Regions from separate parts of the Streptomyces sp. NPDC037273 genome, predicted to be linked through region 1. Evidence: predicted binding sites of a transcription regulator. Region 1 holds the regulator's gene; the other holds the start of a gene.
The links. The regulator HspR, encoded in region 1, represses chaperone genes until heat shock. The targets are predictions, from matches to a motif close to TTGAGNNNNNNNNNCTCAA.
Positions count from the first base shown of each region.

Region 2: lon (endopeptidase La) is a predicted target of HspR. The motif match lies at 6,633-6,651, and genes of this name have one in related genera.

Region 1 covers NZ_JBVJVO010000010.1:277,394-287,055, reverse strand. The annotation lists gene dnaK (molecular chaperone DnaK) at 49-1,890, shown strand; gene grpE (nucleotide exchange factor GrpE) at 1,890-2,525, shown strand; gene dnaJ (molecular chaperone DnaJ) at 2,560-3,738, shown strand; gene ACZ7G1_RS26180 (heat shock protein transcriptional repressor HspR) at 3,743-4,186, shown strand; gene ACZ7G1_RS26175 (hypothetical protein) at 4,259-4,726, opposite strand; gene ACZ7G1_RS26170 (helix-turn-helix transcriptional regulator) at 4,732-5,736, opposite strand; gene ACZ7G1_RS26165 (Rieske (2Fe-2S) protein) at 6,109-6,429, shown strand; gene ACZ7G1_RS26160 (pyridoxamine 5'-phosphate oxidase family protein) at 6,534-6,938, opposite strand; gene clpB (ATP-dependent chaperone ClpB) at 7,061-9,662, shown strand, end outside.
Region 2 covers NZ_JBVJVO010000003.1:328,588-338,249, reverse strand. The annotation lists gene ACZ7G1_RS10875 (hypothetical protein) at 18-800, shown strand; gene ACZ7G1_RS10870 (MarR family winged helix-turn-helix transcriptional regulator) at 814-1,296, opposite strand; gene ACZ7G1_RS10865 (lysozyme) at 1,576-2,409, shown strand; gene ACZ7G1_RS10860 (lytic polysaccharide monooxygenase auxiliary activity family 9 protein) at 2,616-3,494, shown strand; gene ACZ7G1_RS10855 (DUF4240 domain-containing protein) at 3,491-4,102, opposite strand; gene lon (endopeptidase La) at 4,199-6,610, opposite strand; gene ACZ7G1_RS10845 (GNAT family N-acetyltransferase) at 6,771-7,379, shown strand; gene ACZ7G1_RS10840 (hypothetical protein) at 7,504-8,055, shown strand; gene ACZ7G1_RS10835 (TetR/AcrR family transcriptional regulator) at 8,079-8,720, opposite strand; gene ACZ7G1_RS10830 (glycoside hydrolase family 3 protein) at 8,916-9,662, shown strand, end outside.

The DNA.
Region 1 (9,662 bases):
GCATCCTTGAGTCAGTTCCACTCAAGTCAGTCAGCTGGAGGAATCGAAATGGCACGTGCGGTCGGCATCGACCTGGGCACGACTAACTCCGTCGTCAGCGTTCTCGAAGGCGGCGAGCCCACCGTCATCACCAACGCCGAGGGCGCCAGGACCACGCCGTCCGTCGTCGCCTTCGCGAAGAACGGCGAGGTGCTCGTCGGCGAGGTGGCCAAGCGCCAGGCCGTCACCAACGTCGACAGGACCATCCGGTCGGTCAAGCGCCACATGGGCACCGACTGGAAGATCGAGATCGACGGCAAGAACTTCAACCCGCAGCAGATGAGCGCCTTCATCCTGCAGAAGCTGAAGCGCGACGCCGAGGCCTACCTGGGCGAGAAGGTCGTCGACGCGGTCATCACCGTCCCGGCGTACTTCAACGACTCCGAGCGTCAGGCCACCAAGGAGGCCGGTGAGATCGCGGGCCTCAACGTCCTGCGCATCGTCAACGAGCCGACCGCGGCCGCCCTGGCCTACGGCCTCGACAAGGACGACCAGACGATCCTCGTCTTCGACCTCGGTGGCGGCACCTTCGACGTGTCCCTCCTGGAGATCGGCGACGGCGTCGTCGAGGTGAAGGCCACCAACGGTGACAACCACCTCGGTGGTGACGACTGGGACCAGCGCGTCGTCGACTACCTGGTGACGCAGTTCCAGAACGGCCACGGCGTGGACCTGGCCAAGGACAAGATGGCTCTCCAGCGTCTCCGCGAGGCCGCGGAGAAGGCGAAGATCGAGCTCTCGTCCTCGACCGAGACCACGATCAACCTGCCCTACATCACGGCTTCCGCCGAGGGCCCGCTGCACCTGGACGAGAAGCTCACGCGCGCCCAGTTCCAGCAGCTCACCTCGGACCTGCTCGAGCGCTGCAAGGTGCCGTTCCACAACGTCATCAAGGACGCGGGCATCAACCTCTCCGAGATCGACCACGTCGTTCTCGTCGGTGGCTCGACCCGTATGCCGGCCGTCGCCGAGCTCGTCAAGGAGCTGACCGGCGGTCAGGACGCCAACAAGGGCGTCAACCCGGACGAGGTCGTCGCCATCGGCGCCGCGCTCCAGGCCGGTGTCCTCAAGGGTGAGGTCAAGGACGTCCTGCTCCTCGACGTGACCCCGCTGTCCCTCGGCATCGAGACCAAGGGCGGCATCATGACCAAGCTCATCGAGCGCAACACCACGATCCCGACCAAGCGGTCCGAGATCTTCACGACGGCCGAGGACAACCAGCCGTCCGTGCAGATCCAGGTCTACCAGGGCGAGCGCGAGATCGCGGCGTACAACAAGAAGCTCGGCATGTTCGAGCTGACCGGTCTGCCGCCGGCCCCGCGTGGCGTCCCGCAGATCGAGGTCGCCTTCGACATCGACGCCAACGGCATCATGCACGTGACCGCGAAGGACCTGGGCACGGGCAAGGAGCAGAAGATGACCGTCACCGGCGGCTCCTCGCTGCCGAAGGACGAGGTCGACCGGATGCGCCAGGAGGCCGAGCAGTACGCGGACGAGGACCACCGTCGCCGCGAGGCCGCCGAGTCCCGCAACCAGGGTGAGCAGCTCGTCTACCAGACGGAGAAGTTCATCAAGGACAACGAGGACAAGATCCCGGCCGAGGTCAAGACCGAGGTCGAGACCGCGCTCGTCGAGCTGAAGGAGAAGCTCAAGGGCGAGGACACCGCCGAGATCCGCACCGCCACCGAGAAGGTCGCGGCCGTCTCGCAGAAGCTCGGCCAGGCGCTGTACGCCGACGCCCAGGCCGCTCAGGCCGCGGGTGGCGACGCCGGCCAGGCCCAGGCGCAGGACGACGACGTCGTCGACGCCGAGATCGTGGACGAGGACAAGCCGAAGGGCGGCGCTGCCTGATGTCGGAGGAGACCCCGGGCTTCGAGGAGAAGCCCGACGTCCCCACCGACGGCACGCCCGAGGAGACCGAGGCCGCCGCCTCCGCCGACCAGGCGGGGAAGGCGGCCCCGGCCGGGGACGCTACTGACGTAGCCGTACTGGCGCAGCTGGACCAGGCCCGCAAGGCGCTCGAGGAGCGCACCGGGGACCTCCAGCGGCTCCAGGCCGAGTACCAGAACTACCGCCGCCGCGTGGAGCGGGACCGGGTCACGGTCAAGGAGATCGCCGTCGCGAGCCTCCTGTCCGAGCTCCTTCCCGTGCTCGACGACGTCGGCCGGGCCCGGGACCACGGCGAGCTCGTGGGCGGGTTCAAGTCGGTGGCCGAATCGCTGGAGACCGTCGTCGCCAAGATGGGTCTGCAGCAGTTCGGCAAGGAGGGCGAGCCCTTCGACCCGACGATCCACGAGGCCCTGATGCACTCGTACGCGCCGGACGTCACCGAGACGACCTGCGTGGCGATCCTGCAGCCGGGGTACCGGATCGGCGAGCGGACCATCCGGCCCGCCCGCGTGGCCGTCGCCGAGCCCCAGCCGGGCGCGCAGGCGAAGGCCGAGGAGTCCGAGGACGCCGACGCGTCCGAGAAGGACAGCGAGTAACAAGCCGTACCCGCACGCGGGAGGAGGGACGTCGATGAGCACGAAGGACTTCGTCGAGAAGGACTACTACAAGGTTCTCGGCGTCCCCAAGGACGCCACCGAGGCCGAGATCAAGAAGGCCTACCGGAAGCTCGCCCGCGAGAACCACCCGGACGCCAACAAGGGCGACACCAAGGCCGAGGAGCGCTTCAAGGAGATCTCCGAGGCGAACGACATCCTCGGTGACCCCAAGAAGCGCAAGGAGTACGACGACGCCCGCGCGCTCTTCGGGAACGGCGGCTTCAGGGCCGGCGGTCCCGGCGGCGGCTCGTTCAACTTCGACCTGGGCGACCTCTTCGGAGGCGGCCAGGGCGGGGCGGGCGGTGGCTTCGGCGGTGGCGGCGGTGGCATCGGGGACGTCTTCGGCGGCCTGTTCAACCGCGGGGCGGCCGGGGGCACCCGTACCCAGCCGCGGCGCGGCCAGGACATCGAGTCCGAGGTGACGCTCAGCTTCACCGAGGCGATCGAGGGCGCGACCGTACCGCTGCGGATGTCCAGCCAGCAGCCGTGCACGGCCTGTTCAGGCACCGGCGACAAGAACGGCACGCCCCGGGTGTGCCCGACCTGTGTCGGCACCGGTCAGGTCTCGCGCGGCAGCGGCGGCGGCTTCTCGCTCACCGACCCCTGCGTCGACTGCAAGGGCCGCGGTCTGATCGCCGAGAACCCCTGCGAGGTCTGCAAGGGCAGCGGCCGTGCCAAGTCCTCGCGCACCATGCAGGTCCGGATTCCGGCGGGCGTCTCCGACGGGCAGAAGATCCGGCTGCGCGGCAAGGGCGCGCCGGGCGAGCGCGGCGGGCAGAACGGCGACCTGTACGTCGTCGTGCACGTCGACGCGCACCCGGTCTTCGGCCGCAAGGCCGACAACCTCACCGTCACGGTGCCGGTCTCCTTCGTGGAGGCGGCGCTCGGCGGCGAGATCAAGGTCCCGACGCTGGGCGGCCCCCCGGTCACCCTGAAGCTGCCCGCGGGTTCGGCGAACGGTCTGACCATGCGCGCCCGGGGCAAGGGCGCGGTCCGCAAGGACGGCACCCGCGGCGACCTCCTCGTGACGGTCGAGGTCGCGGTGCCCAAGGAGCTGGACGACAAGGCACGAGAGGCCCTGGAGACCTACCGCGAGGCGACCGCCTCCGAGGACCCCCGGGCGGAGCTGTTCCAGGCCGCGAAGGGAGCGTGACCCGATGGACGGACGCCGACGCAATCCTTTTGAACTGACCGACGAGTCGCCGGTGTACGTCATCTCGGTGGCGGCGCAGCTCTCCGGTCTGCATCCGCAGACGCTGCGGCAGTACGACCGGCTGGGCCTGGTCTCGCCGGACCGCACGGCCGGCCGGGGGCGGCGCTACTCGGCCCGTGACATCGAGCTGCTCCGTCAGGTGCAGCAGCTGTCGCAGGACGAGGGCATCAACCTGGCCGGGATCAAGCGCATCATCGAGCTGGAGAACCAGGTCGCGGCGCTGCAGAGCCGGATCGCCGAGCTGTCGGCGGCGGTCGACGGCGCGGCGGCGGCGATGCGCCAGCGCGAGGCCCAGGTGCACGCCTCGTACCGGCGGGATCTGGTGCCCTATCAGGACGTGCAGCAGGCGAGCGCCCTCGTGGTGTGGCGCCCCAAGCGCGGCGAGTAGTACTGACGTGCCGAGGCCCTGTCCACAGCTGTGGACAGGGCCTCGGGCGTGTCCGGCCCCGGCGGGAGCGCCTCAGGGGATCAGTTCGCCGATGATGTCGCCGACCGTCTCGAACCAGGGGGCCGCGCCGGTGCCGAAGGCCGCTGCCAGGGCGGTGCCGAGGGCGATGTCGCGGGGCGTGGCGCCGGGCTCCCAGGTGTCGATGACCTTGCCGTTCCCCGAGCAGAGGAGCTCGCCGACGCGGCGGCCGTCGCGGGTGAAGCGGCTGTAGTCGTATCCGCTGGGGACCAGGCGGTAGCGGACGCCGTCGGTACGGACGTCGACCCGGTAGGAGTGGCGCAGCAGCCGTCCCCGGGCGGGCCGGACGCGGGCGGGCTCCCCGTCGACCGTGAGGGACAGCAGGGCGGCCTTGCGGGTCCCGATGGGGGTGTGGGCGTCGGGAGGCGTTCCCGGGGCCCGTACGAGCTCCACGGCGGGCAGTCCGTGGCCGGTGACCCGGAGGGTGCCCGCGGGTCCGTCGAGGTCGATCTGGACGTACACGGGCGTCAGCTGTCCCCTTCGAGGATGCCGGACTGCGCGATCAGGTAGCCGAGCTGGGCGCGGCTGCCGCTGCCGAGCGCGGCGGCGAGTTTGGCTATGTGGGCGCGGCAGGTGCGCACGTTCATGCCGAGCCGGCGCGCGATGGCCTCGTCGACGTGGCCTTCGACGAGGAGTTTGGCGATGGAGCGCTGGACGCCCCCTATGCCGTCCACGGACGGGCTGTAGGGGATCTCCTCCTCCCAGGGCACGCCGTGCAGCCAGAACTGGTCGAAGACGCCGACGAGGTACTGGACGAGGCCTTCGTGGCGGAGTTCGAGGGCGACCTGGCGGTCGCTGCGGGCGGGCACGAAGGCGACCTTGCGGTCGACGATGATCAGCCGGTCGATGATCTCTTCGAGGGTGCGCAGTTCGAGGCCGTAGGGGGCGACCCGCTCGACGTAGGCGAGGGTGGCGGGGTGGTGCCGGGCGGTGTGCTGGTAGAGCGTGCGCATCCGGACCCCGCGGTTCAGCAGGGGCTGCATCCGGCGCAGGGCCGCTTCGAGGGTGTCGGGTCGGCGGCCGCTGCCGGGCTGGATGGTGAGGAGTTCCTCGGTGCACTCGTTGATGACGCGGTCCAGCGTCGCGTTGATGACGCTGAGGCCTTCGAGGACGGTGATGGCCTGTGCGGCGGAGGGGTCGGGGGTGTGGATGGCCAGGAATGGCTCGAACGCGTCGGCGAGTGCGATGGCGTGCTGCCGACGCGCCTGTATCTCTTGTTCGATGGGGTGGATGAGCTGATTGAGGGCGATCGAGGGCGACACCGGGTGCAGCCACTGGCTGTCGTCGGGGTCGGGGTGAAGGAGGGAGAGCTCCTTCAGGCACGGGGCGGCCGCGGCCTCGGAGCGGGCGATTCGCCCCGTGCGGAGTGCGTTCGCGTACAGCTCCTTGCCCACGTCGCATAGTTCACCGTGACTGTGGTTATGGCCCGATCCGTCACATTCCAGACTCATTTGCACCCCCCTCAGGGTCATGAATTACAGGAACATGATGCCCGGGTTGGCTGGTGGACGGGTCATGAGTAAGTCATCGTCTAACTCGCGGGGGGGAGGTAGTGATCAAAAGAGGTGGAGATCGGCCATGACCAGGATGGTTCGTGCACTCAGCGCCATAGCCGTTGCGGCGGCTGTTCTCGGCGGGCTCGCACTCAACGGCGAACCCTCATGGGAGACCACCCCGGCGCACTCCGTAGTGGCGGAGCCGGGCGAGCCTTCGTGGGAGACCACTCCGGCACACGATGTGCTCGCGTCGCCCAGCGAGCCTGATTGGGATTCCACTCCGGCGCACGATGTGCTCGCGTCGCCCGGCGAGCCGTCTTGGGAGATCCTTCCCAAGGGTGCGGGCGCGTGAGTGTCCCGCCCGACGACCCGAGGTTCCGGCGCGAGATGGCTTCGGCCTACCGCTCCGGATGGCACTTCGTCGACCTCGCCACGGCCATCCCCCACCGTGGCGACTCGCTGAAGGTCACCCTCTTCGGGGAGCCGATCGTCGTCGCACGCGAGCAGGACGAGGACGTCCGTGCTTACCGGTGTCTCCGGCGCCCCCGGGGCGCCCCGCAGCCGATCCGCTGTGCCATCAGGTACGGCATGATCTTCGTCAATCTCGACCAGCGTGACCACCAGCTGATCGAGCCCGAGACCATCACCGCCACCCCCCGCAGTGCCTGAGCGATTCCCCCGTCGTTGTAGATCGCTCCGGCACTTCCCCCACACAGCGGCGCCATCGCGGACCTGAAACGCGATGGCGCCGCTGTGCTGTGCCCGCGCACTTCTCAGGCGCGGCCCATCGCCCGGGTGAGGGCGATCTCGATGACGACCCGGTCCGGGTTGGGGGCCGGCGTGCGGCCGTAGCGCTCGGCGTAGCGGGCGACGGCGTCCGCGACGACCTCGGCCTCGGTGCGGATGTGGGCGATGCCCTCCAGGGTGGCCCAGCGCCCCTTGTCGACCTGGCAGACGGCGACCCGGGCGCCGTCCGCGCCCGCCGCCAGGACGTTGGCGACCTTCCGGCTGTTCTTGTTGGTGATCACCCGCGCGTACCCGCCCTCGGGGTCGTAGGTGACGCCGACCGCCACGACGTGCGGGGTGCCGTCCGGGCGCGGGGTGGTCAGGGTGCTCATGTGGTACTCGCGCCAGAAGCCGGCGTACGAGTCGGAGGGGTTCCGCGGGTCCGTTGCCATGCCCGGAAACTACCCGGCGCGGGGCTCCCTCCGATACCTTGAGCCGTATCGACTCAACTTTGTGTACGCTGGAGAAGTCATAGAAGGAGAGGACCCACGAGAACCCAGGAGGAGCACCGCACGTGGACGCCGAACTGACCAACCGGAGCCGGGACGCGATCAACGCGGCGAGCAGCCGCGCCGTGTCCGAGGGGCACGCCGACCTGACCCCCGCGCACCTGCTGCTCGCGCTGCTGACCGGTCAGGACAACGAGAACATCACCGACCTGCTCGCCGCCGTCGAGGCCGACCAGGCCGTCGTCCGCTCGGGCGCCGAGCGGCTCCTCGCCGCCCTGCCGAGCATCACGGGGTCCACGGTCGCGCCCCCGCAGCCCAACCGCGACTTCCTCGCCGTCATCGCCGACGCCGACAAGCGCGCCAAGGAACTCGGCGACGACTACCTCTCCACCGAGCACCTGCTCATCGCCCTCGCGGCGAAGGGCGGCCAGGCCGGTGAGATCCTCGACCGGCAGGGCGCGAGCGCTTCCAGGCTGCTCGACGCGTTCGAGAAGAGCAGGGGAGGACGCCGGGTGACCACACCCGACCCGGAGGGGCAGTACAAGGCGCTGGAGAAGTTCGGCACGGACTTCACGGCCGCCGCGCGCGAGGGCAAGCTCGACCCGGTCATCGGCCGGGACCACGAGATCCGCCGCGTCGTGCAGGTGCTCTCCCGCCGCACCAAGAACAACCCGGTCCTCATCGGCGAGCCCGGCGTCGGCAAGACCGCCGTCGTCGAGGGCCTCGCCCAGCGGATCGTGAAGGGCGACGTGCCCGAGTCGCTGAAGAACAAGCGGCTGGTCTCGCTCGACCTCGGCGCCATGGTCGCGGGCGCCAAGTACCGCGGCGAGTTCGAGGAGCGCCTCAAGACCGTCCTCTCCGAGATCAAGGAGAGCGACGGCCAGATCATCACCTTCATCGACGAGCTGCACACGGTCGTCGGCGCGGGCGCCGGCGGCGACTCCGCCATGGACGCCGGCAACATGCTGAAGCCGATGCTGGCCCGCGGCGAGCTCCGCATGGTCGGCGCGACCACCCTCGACGAGTACCGCGAGCGCATCGAGAAGGACCCGGCCCTGGAGCGCCGCTTCCAGCAGGTCCTGGTCGCCGAGCCGACGGTCGAGGACACCATCGCGATCCTCCGCGGTCTGAAGGGCCGGTACGAGGCCCACCACAAGGTGCAGATCAACGACTCCGCCCTGGTGGCCGCCGCGACCCTCTCCGACCGGTACATCACCTCCCGCTTCCTCCCCGACAAGGCCATCGACCTCGTCGACGAGGCCGCCTCCCGGCTCCGCATGGAGATCGACTCCTCGCCCGTCGAGATCGACGAGCTCCAGCGCTCCGTCGACCGGCTCCGCATGGAGGAGCTGGCCCTCAAGAACGAGACGGACGCGGCGAGCAAGCAGCGCCTGGAGAAGCTCCGGCGCGACCTCGCCGACCGCGAGGAGGAGCTGCGCGGCCTCACCGCACGCTGGGAGAAGGAGAAGCAGTCCCTCAACCGCGTCGGCGAGCTCAAGGAGCGCCTCGACGAGACCCGCGGCCGCGCCGAGCGCGCCCAGCGCGACGGCGACTTCGACACCGCCTCCAAGCTGCTCTACGGGGAGATCCCGGCCCTGGAGCGGGAGCTGGAGGAGGCGAGCGAGGCCGAGGCCCAGCAGGAGTCCTCCAAGGACACCATGGTCAAGGAGGAAGTCGGCCCCGACGACATCGCGGACGTCGTCGGCGCCTGGACCGGCATCCCCGCCGGCCGCCTCCTGGAGGGCGAGACGCAGAAGCTGCTGCGCATGGAGGACGAGCTCGGCAGGCGCCTGATCGGCCAGTCCGAGGCCGTCCGGGCCGTCTCCGACGCCGTGCGCCGTACCCGCGCCGGGATCGCCGACCCCGACCGGCCCACCGGCTCCTTCCTCTTCCTCGGCCCCACCGGCGTCGGCAAGACCGAGCTGGCGAAGGCGCTCGCGGATTTCCTCTTCGACGACGAGCGGGCCATGATCCGCATCGACATGTCGGAGTACTCCGAGAAGCACTCCGTCGCCCGGCTCGTCGGCGCGCCCCCCGGCTACGTCGGGTACGAGGAGGGCGGCCAGCTCACCGAGGCGGTCCGCCGCCGCCCGTACAGCGTCGTGCTCCTGGACGAGGTGGAGAAGGCCCACCCCGAGGTCTTCGACATCCTGCTCCAGGTCCTCGACGACGGCCGGCTGACCGACGGACAGGGCCGGACGGTGGACTTCCGCAACACCATCCTCATCCTGACCTCGAACCTCGGCAGTCAGTTCTTGAGTGGACACAGCCTGGTCGACCCGGTGACCTCGGACGAGGTGAAGAAGCAGCAGGTCCTGGACGTGGTCAGGGCCAGTTTCAAGCCGGAGTTCCTGAACCGCCTCGACGACCTGGTGGTCTTCTCGGCGCTCGACCGGGCCGAGCTCGGCCGGATCGCCCGGCTCCAGATCGACCGGCTCGCCAAGCGGCTCGCCGACCGGCGGCTCACCCTCGACGTCACCCCGGAGGCCCTGGAGTGGCTCGCCGAGGAGGGCAACGACCCTGCGTACGGGGCCAGGCCCCTGCGCCGCCTCATCCAGACGGCGATCGGCGACCGGCTCGCCAAGGAGATCCTCTCCGGCGAGGTCGTCGACGGCGACACGGTCCGCGTGGACCGGTTCGAGGACGACCTGATCGTCGGCCCGGCCC
Region 2 (9,662 bases), on a different contig from region 1:
CGGGCACACTGGGGCTCATGCGCAGCGATGTCGCCACCCTCCCCGGCAGTCCCGAACGCCCCAACGAGGACTGGGTGGCCAGTGCTCTGCCCGTCGCGGGCCGCGGCGGAACCGTCGTGCTGCTCGACGGCGTCACACCACCCGCCGGTGATGACGGTTGTGTGCACACGGTGCCCTGGTTCACCGCACGCCTCGGCGGGGCTTTGACCGAACTGTCCGCTTCCCGGCCGGACATGCCCCTGTCCGAGATCCTGTCGCGGGCAATCCGGCGCACCGCGGACGCCCACCGTGGAACCTGTGACCTTTCTCACGTGCGTACGCCCCAGGCGACCGTCGTCCTCGCCCGCTGGGACGAGGCCTCCGTCGAGCATCTCGTGCTCTCCGACTCCACCCTCCTCCTGGAGGCGCCGGACGGCACGGTCCGGGCCGTCCTCGACGACCGGCTCGACCGGGTCCCCGACGAGGTCCGCCGCTCCCTCGCCGCGACCGACCGTCTCCGCAACCAGGAGGGCGGCTTCTTCACGGCCGCCGCGGACCCCGCCGTCGCCGCGCGCGCCGTGACCGGCACCACCCCGCGCACGGACGTGCGCGCCCTGGCCGCGCTCACCGACGGCGCGAGCCGCTGGGTCGACCTCTTCGCCGCCGGCGACTGGACGGCCTGTCTCGCCCTCCTCCGCGACGAGGGCCCGGCCGCCCTCCTTCGCCGCGTCCGTTCCCTGGAGACCGCGGACGCCGAGACCGGCGGCGCCCACCGCTGGAAGCGCCACGACGACGCCACGGCCGTCTACGTGGAGCTCTGACCGCCCGTGGGGGTCAGCCCTCGGCCCGTACGTTGAAGTGGTGCAGCAGTCTGGCCAGTTCGGCGACCTCCCCGCGGTCCCAGTCCACCAGCTTCCGCACGTACCGCTCCCGCCGCGCGTCCCGCACGTGCCGGAACCGGTCGCGCCCCTCCTCGGTCAGCCGCACCAGCGACGCCCGCCCGTCGGCCGGGTCCGGGTCCCGCACGACGAGCCCCAGCATCTCCAGCGCCCTCAGCTGCCGGCTCATCGTCGCCTTGCCGACCCCGAAGTAGCCGGCCAGCTCCGTCGCGCGCTGCGGCCCCACCTCGTCCAGCCGCACGAACAGGCCGTACGCCGCCGGTTCCAGCTCGGGATGCACCTCGCGCGCCATCTCCCCCGACTGCGCCCGCGCCCTGCGCAGGAACACCGCCAGCTCCCGCTCCAGGGCCAGGAACTCCGGATCCACCCCTCCGGTCCCGACGCCCCGGCCCTCACTTCCCGTACCGCTTCCGTGCACGTCAGCACCTCCCACGCGTTCTCCGGCGGATGTCCGGCCCGTCCGGCCGCCGGTTTCCGGCGGCTGAAAGTTTCTTCCCTCCACGGCCATCGCCGCAGCTCCCCCAGTATTTCGCAGGAGTAGACCAACGGCGGCGACCAGGCCCCCTTCCGCCGGGTGGGTCTACGTGCGTAGCGTCATCCCCGGCGCATGACTGACATGTCCACACCATGAGCTGTGGGCGGCGTGCGTCCGCTCCCCCAACAGAGCTCCCCCCACCGAGCCTTTCGGAGGCACGCAATGCGTGTGCACAGATCCGGAACGACCCTCGCCGGCGCCGCACTGGCGGCGCTGGCCCTGCTCCTGCCCCTCGCCGGTCCGGCCGGCGCCGCCCAGGACCCCGGCACCCGGGTCGCGCCGCAGCGCGGTTCGGCCTACATGGGCATGGGCGTGATCGCGCACGACGGGAAGGGCGCGAAGCCCGCCGGCGGCGCGGCGACCCTGGCCGCCCAGACGGAAGGCGTGGACGTCTCCAGCCACAACGGGAACGTGGCCTGGTCCACGCTGTGGAACAGCGGGGTCAAGTGGGCCTACGTCAAGGCGACGGAAGGCACGTACTACAAGAACACGTACTTCACGCAGCAGTACACCGGCTCGTACAACGTCGGCATGATCCGGGGCACGTACCACTTCGCCACCCCGGACACGACGAGCGGCGCGGCCCAGGCCGACTACTTCGTGAACAACGGCGGCGGCTGGTCGAAGGACGGCAGGACGCTGCCGGGGGTGCTCGACATCGAGTGGAACCCGTACGGCGCGACCTGCTACGGCAAGACCGCCTCCGGGATGGTCGCCTGGATCCAGGACTTCGTGAACCGCTACCGGTACCGGACGGGCCGCGACCCGGTGATCTACACGGCGACGAGCTGGTGGAAGCAGTGCACCGGCAACTCCGCCGCGTTCGCGAACACCAACCCGCTGTGGATCGCGCGGTACGCCGCCGAGGTCGGCGAACTCCCGGCCGGCTGGCCGTACTACACCATCTGGCAGTACACCTCCTCCGGCCCCACGGTCGGCGACCACAACCACTTCAACGGCGACTACTCGCGCGTACAGGCGCTCGCGAACGGCTGACCTGGCCTTCGGCGCGTCCCTCGGTCCGCGGCGGCTCCCCGGGTGTGCGGCACCCCGGGGGGCCGCCGCGGCTTTTTCGACGCCACCCCTTGCCCATTGGTATGGACCAATGCGAGGCTCTACGGCGGTCGCCCGGACGCAACTCCCGTGCGACCGGCGCGCGTTGCTCGTCCCGTACTCCCCCACGCACGAGAGAGAGCCCCCGCATGGCCTCCTACCGCCGCACCCCCGCCGTCGCCGCCACCCTGTCGGCCGCCGCGCTCGTCGCCCTCACCCCCACCACGGCCGGCGCGCACGGAGCCGTCTTCAACCCCGTCAGCCGGATCGCCGCCTGCTACGCCGAGGGCCCGGAGACGCCCAAGTCGCAGGTGTGCAAGGACCTCGTCGCCGACTCCGGCACCCAGCCGCTCTACGACTGGAACGAGGTCAACATCGCCAACGCCGACGGGCAGCACCGGGCGCTCATCCCGGACGGCAAGCTCTGTTCGGCGAACCGCGCCAAGTACCGCGCCCTCGACTGGGCGCGGACCGACTGGCCGTCCACGGCCGTCGCCGCGGGCTCCTTCGACTTCAAGGTCCGGGTGACCGCGCCCCACTCGGGCACCATGACCGTCTACATCACCAAGCCGGGCTTCGACCCGACGCAGCCGCTCAAGTGGTCGGACCTGGACGCGACCCCCGTCGCCGTCTACAACACCACCCGCACCTCGACCGACGGCTACTACAACTTCACCGGTCAGCTGCCGGCCCGCACCGGCCGCCACATCGTCTACAAGGTCTGGCAGCGCAACGACAGCCCCGAGGCCTTCTACAGCTGCTCGGACGTCACCTTCGGCGGTACGGCGACGGGCACGGCCGCCAAGGCCCAGGCCCCGACCGAGTCCAAGATCGCGGCCGGCGCGGCCCTGTCCACCGTGAGCCACGCGGGCCACGGCGGCGACGAGCAGGCCCCGGCCCTCTCCGCCGAGGCCGGCACCTCGCCCTCCTCGCCGCTCCCCCTCGCCCTCGCGGGCGCGGGCGCCATCGCCGCCTTCGCGGCCGGCAGCCTCCTCCTGGGCCGGCGCCGGAACTCGTCCGCCTCCTAGGAGCCGGACGATCCGAGCGGGAAGAGGGCGGTGAGCCGGGGTATCGCCAACCCCTCCGGCCGAGCCCCCCGGGTCAGCCCGCCCTCTTCCCACTCTCCACCGGGTTCTCCGCCGAACCCTTCCCCGAGTTCCTCGGCGAGCTCCTCGACCGCGTCGAGGAACTCGTCGCCCTCGTCGTCCTCCTGGCCGGTCAGCTCGTCGAAGACGTCCTGCGCGACGTAGTCGAGCTCCTCCCACTCGGGCCACTCGTGGTCGTGCCAGTCGTCGCGGTCCCGGCCGGCGAGCGCCAGCACCTCGGGCACGTCGGCGAGCGCGTCGGGATCGGCGACGACCGACTCGTACACCTCGCGTCCCTGGCCGACCAGCCAGAGCGTGAAGTAGTGCAGGCCGTCGTCGGTGCAGGCACCGCTCTCGACGCGGTTGGCGGCCGTCCACACCGCGCGCGTGTGGGCGGCGTCGCACGCGGCTTCGAGCCGGACCTGGAACGCCACGCTCTCGGCGGCCGGACGCCGTATCAGCTCCGCCCGCAGCCACTCCAGACGCTCGTCCCGGTCACCGGGGCGGCGGCTCAACTCGTCGATGAGAGCCCAGAAGGCGTCGTCGTTCATGCGTACGAGCATGCCAGCCCCGACTGACATCCGGACACGCGGAAGCGGGGTGCCCGCAGAGGACACCCCGCTCATCCGTCCGTCGCCGCCCGGCCGTTACGCGGCCACGCCGACCGGCACCGCTGCCGGGGCGAGCGCGATCTCCAGGACCTGCCGGACGTCCGTCACCGGGTGGACCTCCAGCTTCTCCAGGATCTCGGCCGGGACGTCGTCCAGATCGGCCTCGTTCCGCTTGGGGATCACGACCGTGGTGATGCCCGCCCGGTGCGCGGCGAGGAGCTTCTGCTTCACGCCGCCGATCGGGAGGACCCGGCCGGTGAGGGACACCTCGCCGGTCATGGCCACGTCCGTACGGACCAGGCGGCCGCTCAGCAGCGAGGCGAGGGCGGTCGTCATGGTGACGCCCGCGCTCGGTCCGTCCTTCGGGACCGCGCCCGCCGGGAAGTGGATGTGCACGCCCCGGTCCTTGAGGCCGGTGACGGGCAGTTCCAGTTCCGCGCCGTGCGAGCGGAGGAAGGAGAGCGCGATCTGCGCGGACTCCTTCATCACGTCGCCCAGCTGCCCGGTGAGGGTGAGCCCGGCGGCGCCGGTCTCGGGGTCGGCGAGGGACGCCTCGACGAAGAGCACGTCACCGCCCGCGCCGGTCACGGCGAGCCCGGTGGCGACACCGGGCACCGCCGTGCGCCGCTCGGCCGGGTCCTGGGCGGACTCGGGCACGTGGTGCGGCCGGCCGATGAGCTCGCGCAGGTCATCCGGCGTGACGGTGAACGGCAGCTCCCGGTCGCCCAGTTCGTGCTGCGCCGCGACCTTGCGGAGCAGCCGGGCGATCGACCGCTCCAGGGTGCGGACGCCCGCCTCACGGGTGTACTCGCCGGCCAGCTTCCGCAGCGACGCGTCCTCGAGGACGACCTCGCCGGGCTCCAGTCCGGCCCGCTCCAGCTGGCGCGGGAGCAGGTGGTCGCGGGCGATGACGACCTTCTCGTCCTCGGTGTAGCCGTCGAGCCGGACGAGCTCCATGCGGTCGAGGAGCGCCTCAGGGATGGCTTCGAGGACGTTGGCGGTGGCGAGGAAGACGACGTCGGAGAGGTCGAGTTCGACCTCCAGGTAGTGGTCGCGGAAGGTGTGGTTCTGCGCGGGGTCGAGGACTTCGAGGAGGGCCGCCGCCGGGTCGCCCCGGAAGTCGGAGCCGACCTTGTCGATCTCGTCGAGCAGGACCACCGGGTTCATGGACCCGGCCTCCTTGATGGCCCGGACGATCCGGCCGGGCAGCGCGCCGACGTAGGTGCGCCGGTGACCGCGGATCTCCGCCTCGTCGCGGACGCCGCCGAGGGCGACCCGGACGAACTGCCGGCCCATGGCGTGGGCGACGGACTCGCCGAGGGACGTCTTGCCGACGCCGGGCGGGCCGACGAGGGCGAGTACGGCTCCGCCGCGGCGGCCGCCGACGACACCGAGGCCGCGCTCGGAGCGCCGCTTGCGCACCGCGAGGTACTCGGTGATGCGTTCCTTCACGTCGTCCAGGCCCGCGTGCTCGGCGTCGAGGACGGCGCGGGCGCCCCGGATGTCGTACTGGTCCTCGGTCCGCTCGTTCCAGGGCAGTTCGAGAACGGTGTCGAGCCAGGTGCGGATCCAGGAGCCCTCGGGGGACTGGTCGCTGGACCGCTCCAGCTTCTCGACCTCCTTGAGGGCGGCCTCCCGCACCTTCTCGGGCAGGTCGGCGGCCTCCACGCGGGCGCGGTAGTCGTCGGACTCGTCGCCCTCGGCCTCGCCGTTGAGGTCGCGGAGCTCCTTGCGCACGGCTTCGAGCTGGCGGCGGAGCAGGAACTCGCGCTGCTGCTTGTCGACGCCCTCCTGGACGTCCTTGGCGATGGTCTCGGCGACGTCCTGCTCGGCGAGGTGCTCGCGGAGCTGGGCGGTGGCCAGCTTGAGGCGGGCGACCGGGTCCGCGGCCTCCAGGAGCGCGACCTTCTGCTCGACGGTGAGGAAGGGCGAGTACCCGGCGTTGTCCGCGAGGGCTCCGACCGCGTCGATCTGCTGGACGCGGTCGACGACCTGCCAGGCTCCGCGCTTCTTGAGCCAGCTGGTCGCGAGGGCTTTGTACTCCTTGACCAGTTCGGTCACGGAGCCGGGCAGCGGGTCGGGCAGCGTCTCCTCGACGGTGCTCCCCTCGACCCACAGGGCGGCGCCGGGTCCCGTGGTGCCGGCGCCGATGCGCACGCGCCCGATGCCGCGGATCAGCGCGCCGGGGTCGCCGTCCGACAGCCGCCCCACCTGCTCGACGGTGCCCAGGACGCCCGTTCCGGCATACGTCCCGTCCACCCGGGGCACCAACAGCACCCGCGGCTTGCCGGCGCCGGACCTGGCGGCGGCCTGGGCGGCCTCCACGGCGGCCCGTACATCGGTGTCGGACAGGTCGAGCGGAACCACCATGCCGGGCAGCACGACCTCGTCATCGAGCGGCAGCACAGGCAGAGTGAGCGGCACGGACGGCTTGGACTCAGAAGCCATGATCTCCCCTTCGGCAGTCAAGTTGAGCTGTACCGACTCAATGCATGTGAGCCCACGAATGTTCCCGGCCGCCCGTTCGCTCTGAGCGATCACCCCCACGCGGGCGCGTGGCGCGGGATGTAATGCCTGTATGGATATAGCAGCCATTACATCGGCTTGGGTGGCGGGCTGGACCGTCTCCCGCGGCACTCCGGCCGCCGTGCCCGAGCCCTGGGGCCACCGCATCGACGTCGGCCTGCCCCGCCACGTCGTGCGGCACGTCCTGCCCGCCCCCGACGCGGCCTCCGTCGGCGCGCTCTGCGCCCGCCTCACGGAGCCGTACAGCTGGCTCAAGGTGATGGCACCCCCGGAGGAGGTGACCCCCTGGATCACCGCGGGCTGGACGGTCCCCGACGACCCCGGCTACATGATGGTCAAGCCGCTGGACGCGGGCGCGCGGCCCGCGCCGCCGGAGGGGTACGCCCGGACCACCGAGACCCGGGACGGCGTCATCCTGGTCCGGATCCTCGCCCAGGACGGCACCCTCGCCGCCTCCGGCCGGATCGCCCCCACCGGCTCCACCGCCGTCGCCGACCAGATCGAGACCGACGCCGCCCACCGGCGCCGCGGCCTGGGTTCCAACGTCATGCGCACCCTGGAGGCCGCGGCCGCCCAGGCCGGCGCCACCACCGGCATCCTCGCCGCCACCACCGACGGCCTCGCCCTCTACGACTCCCTCGACTGGCGCTACCGCGGCCGCATCACCGGAATCGTCCGCGACGGCGCCTGAGCCCGGGGCGGGACGGACACCCTCCCCGCCCGCGGCGGCGCCCGGACCCGGTCCCCCGCCCGCCGGGCCCGCCGACCCGCCCGTCCGGCTGCGCGGAAGGCACCGGACGGGGCATGCTCGATCCATGACGCGAGGTGTACGGGGGAAGTGGTGCGGGTCGCTGCTGCTCGCGGCGGCGCTGGCCGTCGGCGGTGCGAGCGGCTGCGGGCCCGGGGTGCCGCCGGCGCCGGGTGGGTCGGCCTCGGAGGCGGGCGCGACCGCCGCGCCGTCGGCGGATCCTCCGGCCACGGTCGCGACGACGGCGTCCGCGAGCGCGTCGCGGGACCCGCAGCCTTCCGAGGTGCTGGTCGAGGTGGTCGTCAACGGCGGCCTCGCCGGGGTCCGTAACCAGCTCGTCGTGCACTACGACGGCGGCTGGACCGTCGACTCCGGGACCAAGCCGCCCAGGAGCGGGCGGATGACCCCGGCCGGCACCGCCGAGCTGCGGGCGGCCCTGGAGGACCCCGCGTACGCCCGGGTTCCGGCGCGGCCGACCGGCGCCCCGATCCCCGACGGGTTCCAGTACTACGTCACGTACCGCCACCATCTCGTGGTCGCGGACGACGGGGAGCGTCCGCCGGCCCTGCAGCGGGTCTTCGCCGCCCTGCCGGAGGGCGGGCCGCCGACGAACCCCTGAGGCTTGGCCCGGCCGGGCCCCCGTCAGGCGCCGGAGGCCGCGATCTCCGCGTACCGGCGGCGGAGGTAGTCGCGGACGCGGGCCGGCATGTCCATCGAGGACGGGTCGAGCGCCCACTGGATCTGGAAGCCGTCCATGACGGCGAGGTGCTCCTGGGCGACGGCGAGGCAGTTGATGCCGGGGCGCAGTTCGCCGCGCAGCACGGCCGCGTCCAGGAGTTCCACGGTGTGCCGGAGCACGCGCGCGTAGCGCTCCTTGAAGTACTCGTGGGCGGGGTGGCCGATGTTGCCGGACTCGCCGACCAGGACGTTGAACATGCGGACGATGCCGGGGCGCCGGGTGTTCTCCTCGATCAGGGCGACGAGGGTGTCGAGGTAGGCCGCGTACGAGACGGGGTCCTCGCCGAACAGGCGCTCCACGTCGTGCTGTTCGCTCTGCGCGAGGACCGAGAGGAGCAGGTCCTCCTTGCTGCGGAAGTGGTGCAGCAGACCGCCCTGGGTGATGCCGCAGTCGTGGGCGATCCGGGCGAGCGAGGAGGCGTGGAAGCCCCAGCGTCCGAAGTGGTCGATCGCGGTGTCCAGGATCTTCTGGCGGCGCGCGTCACCGACCGCGTAACCGCCCCGGCCTGCGCTCTTGCGGGGCGTTCGGCCCGTGTTCTCCGGCATGGGGCCACCTTAGACCGGCCCGGAAAGGCCCTTTTCTCTTGTGACCCAGGACACATTCCAGAAACCTAGTGGCCACTCGGTTTTCACACTTAGCCTGAGGGCGCGAGAAACCAAGCAGTCACTCGGTTTTCGCGTCCGGCCCGACGACGTCCCAGGGCGGAACCGCTCTATCCGGCCACACCCAGGAGCCCTGACATGCACCCGTACCAGGACCCCACCCGCCCCGTCGACGAGCGCGTGGAGGACCTCCTCTCGCGCATGACGCTGGAGGAGAAGGCCGGACAGCTCTTCCACACGATGCTGATGATGAACGCCGACGGCACCCCGGTGACCGAGACCGACGGCGAGATGCTGGAGCGCACCACCCCGGAGCTGATCCAGGACCTGAAGCTCACCCACTTCAACCTGCTCGGCACCTACGGCGCCCGCGAGATGGCGCTCTGGCACAACGCGATCCAGGAGATGGCCGAGAGCACCCGGCTCGGCATCCCCGTATCGCTCTCCACCGACCCCCGCCACGCCTTCACGGACAACATCGGCGCCTCCTTCAACGCCGGCGCCTTCTCCGCCTGGCCCGAGGCCCTCGGCCTCGCCGCGATCGGCGACCCCGAGCTGGTCTTCCGCTTCGCCGACACCGTCCGCCGCGAATACCTCTCCGTCGGCTTCCGCACCGCGCTCCACCCGCAGATCGACCTCGCCACCGAACCCCGCTGGTCGCGCCAGTCCGGCACCTTCGGCTCCGACGCGAAGCTCACGGGCGAGCTGGTCGAGGCGTACGTCCGCGGCCTCCAGGGCCCCGAGCTCGGCCCGGACTCGGTCGCCGCGATGGTCAAGCACTTCCCCGGCGGCGGCCCGCAGAAGGACGGCGAGGACCCGCACTTCCCGCACGGCAAGGAGCAGGTCTACCCGGGCGGCATGCGCGAGCACCACCTGGAGCCCTTC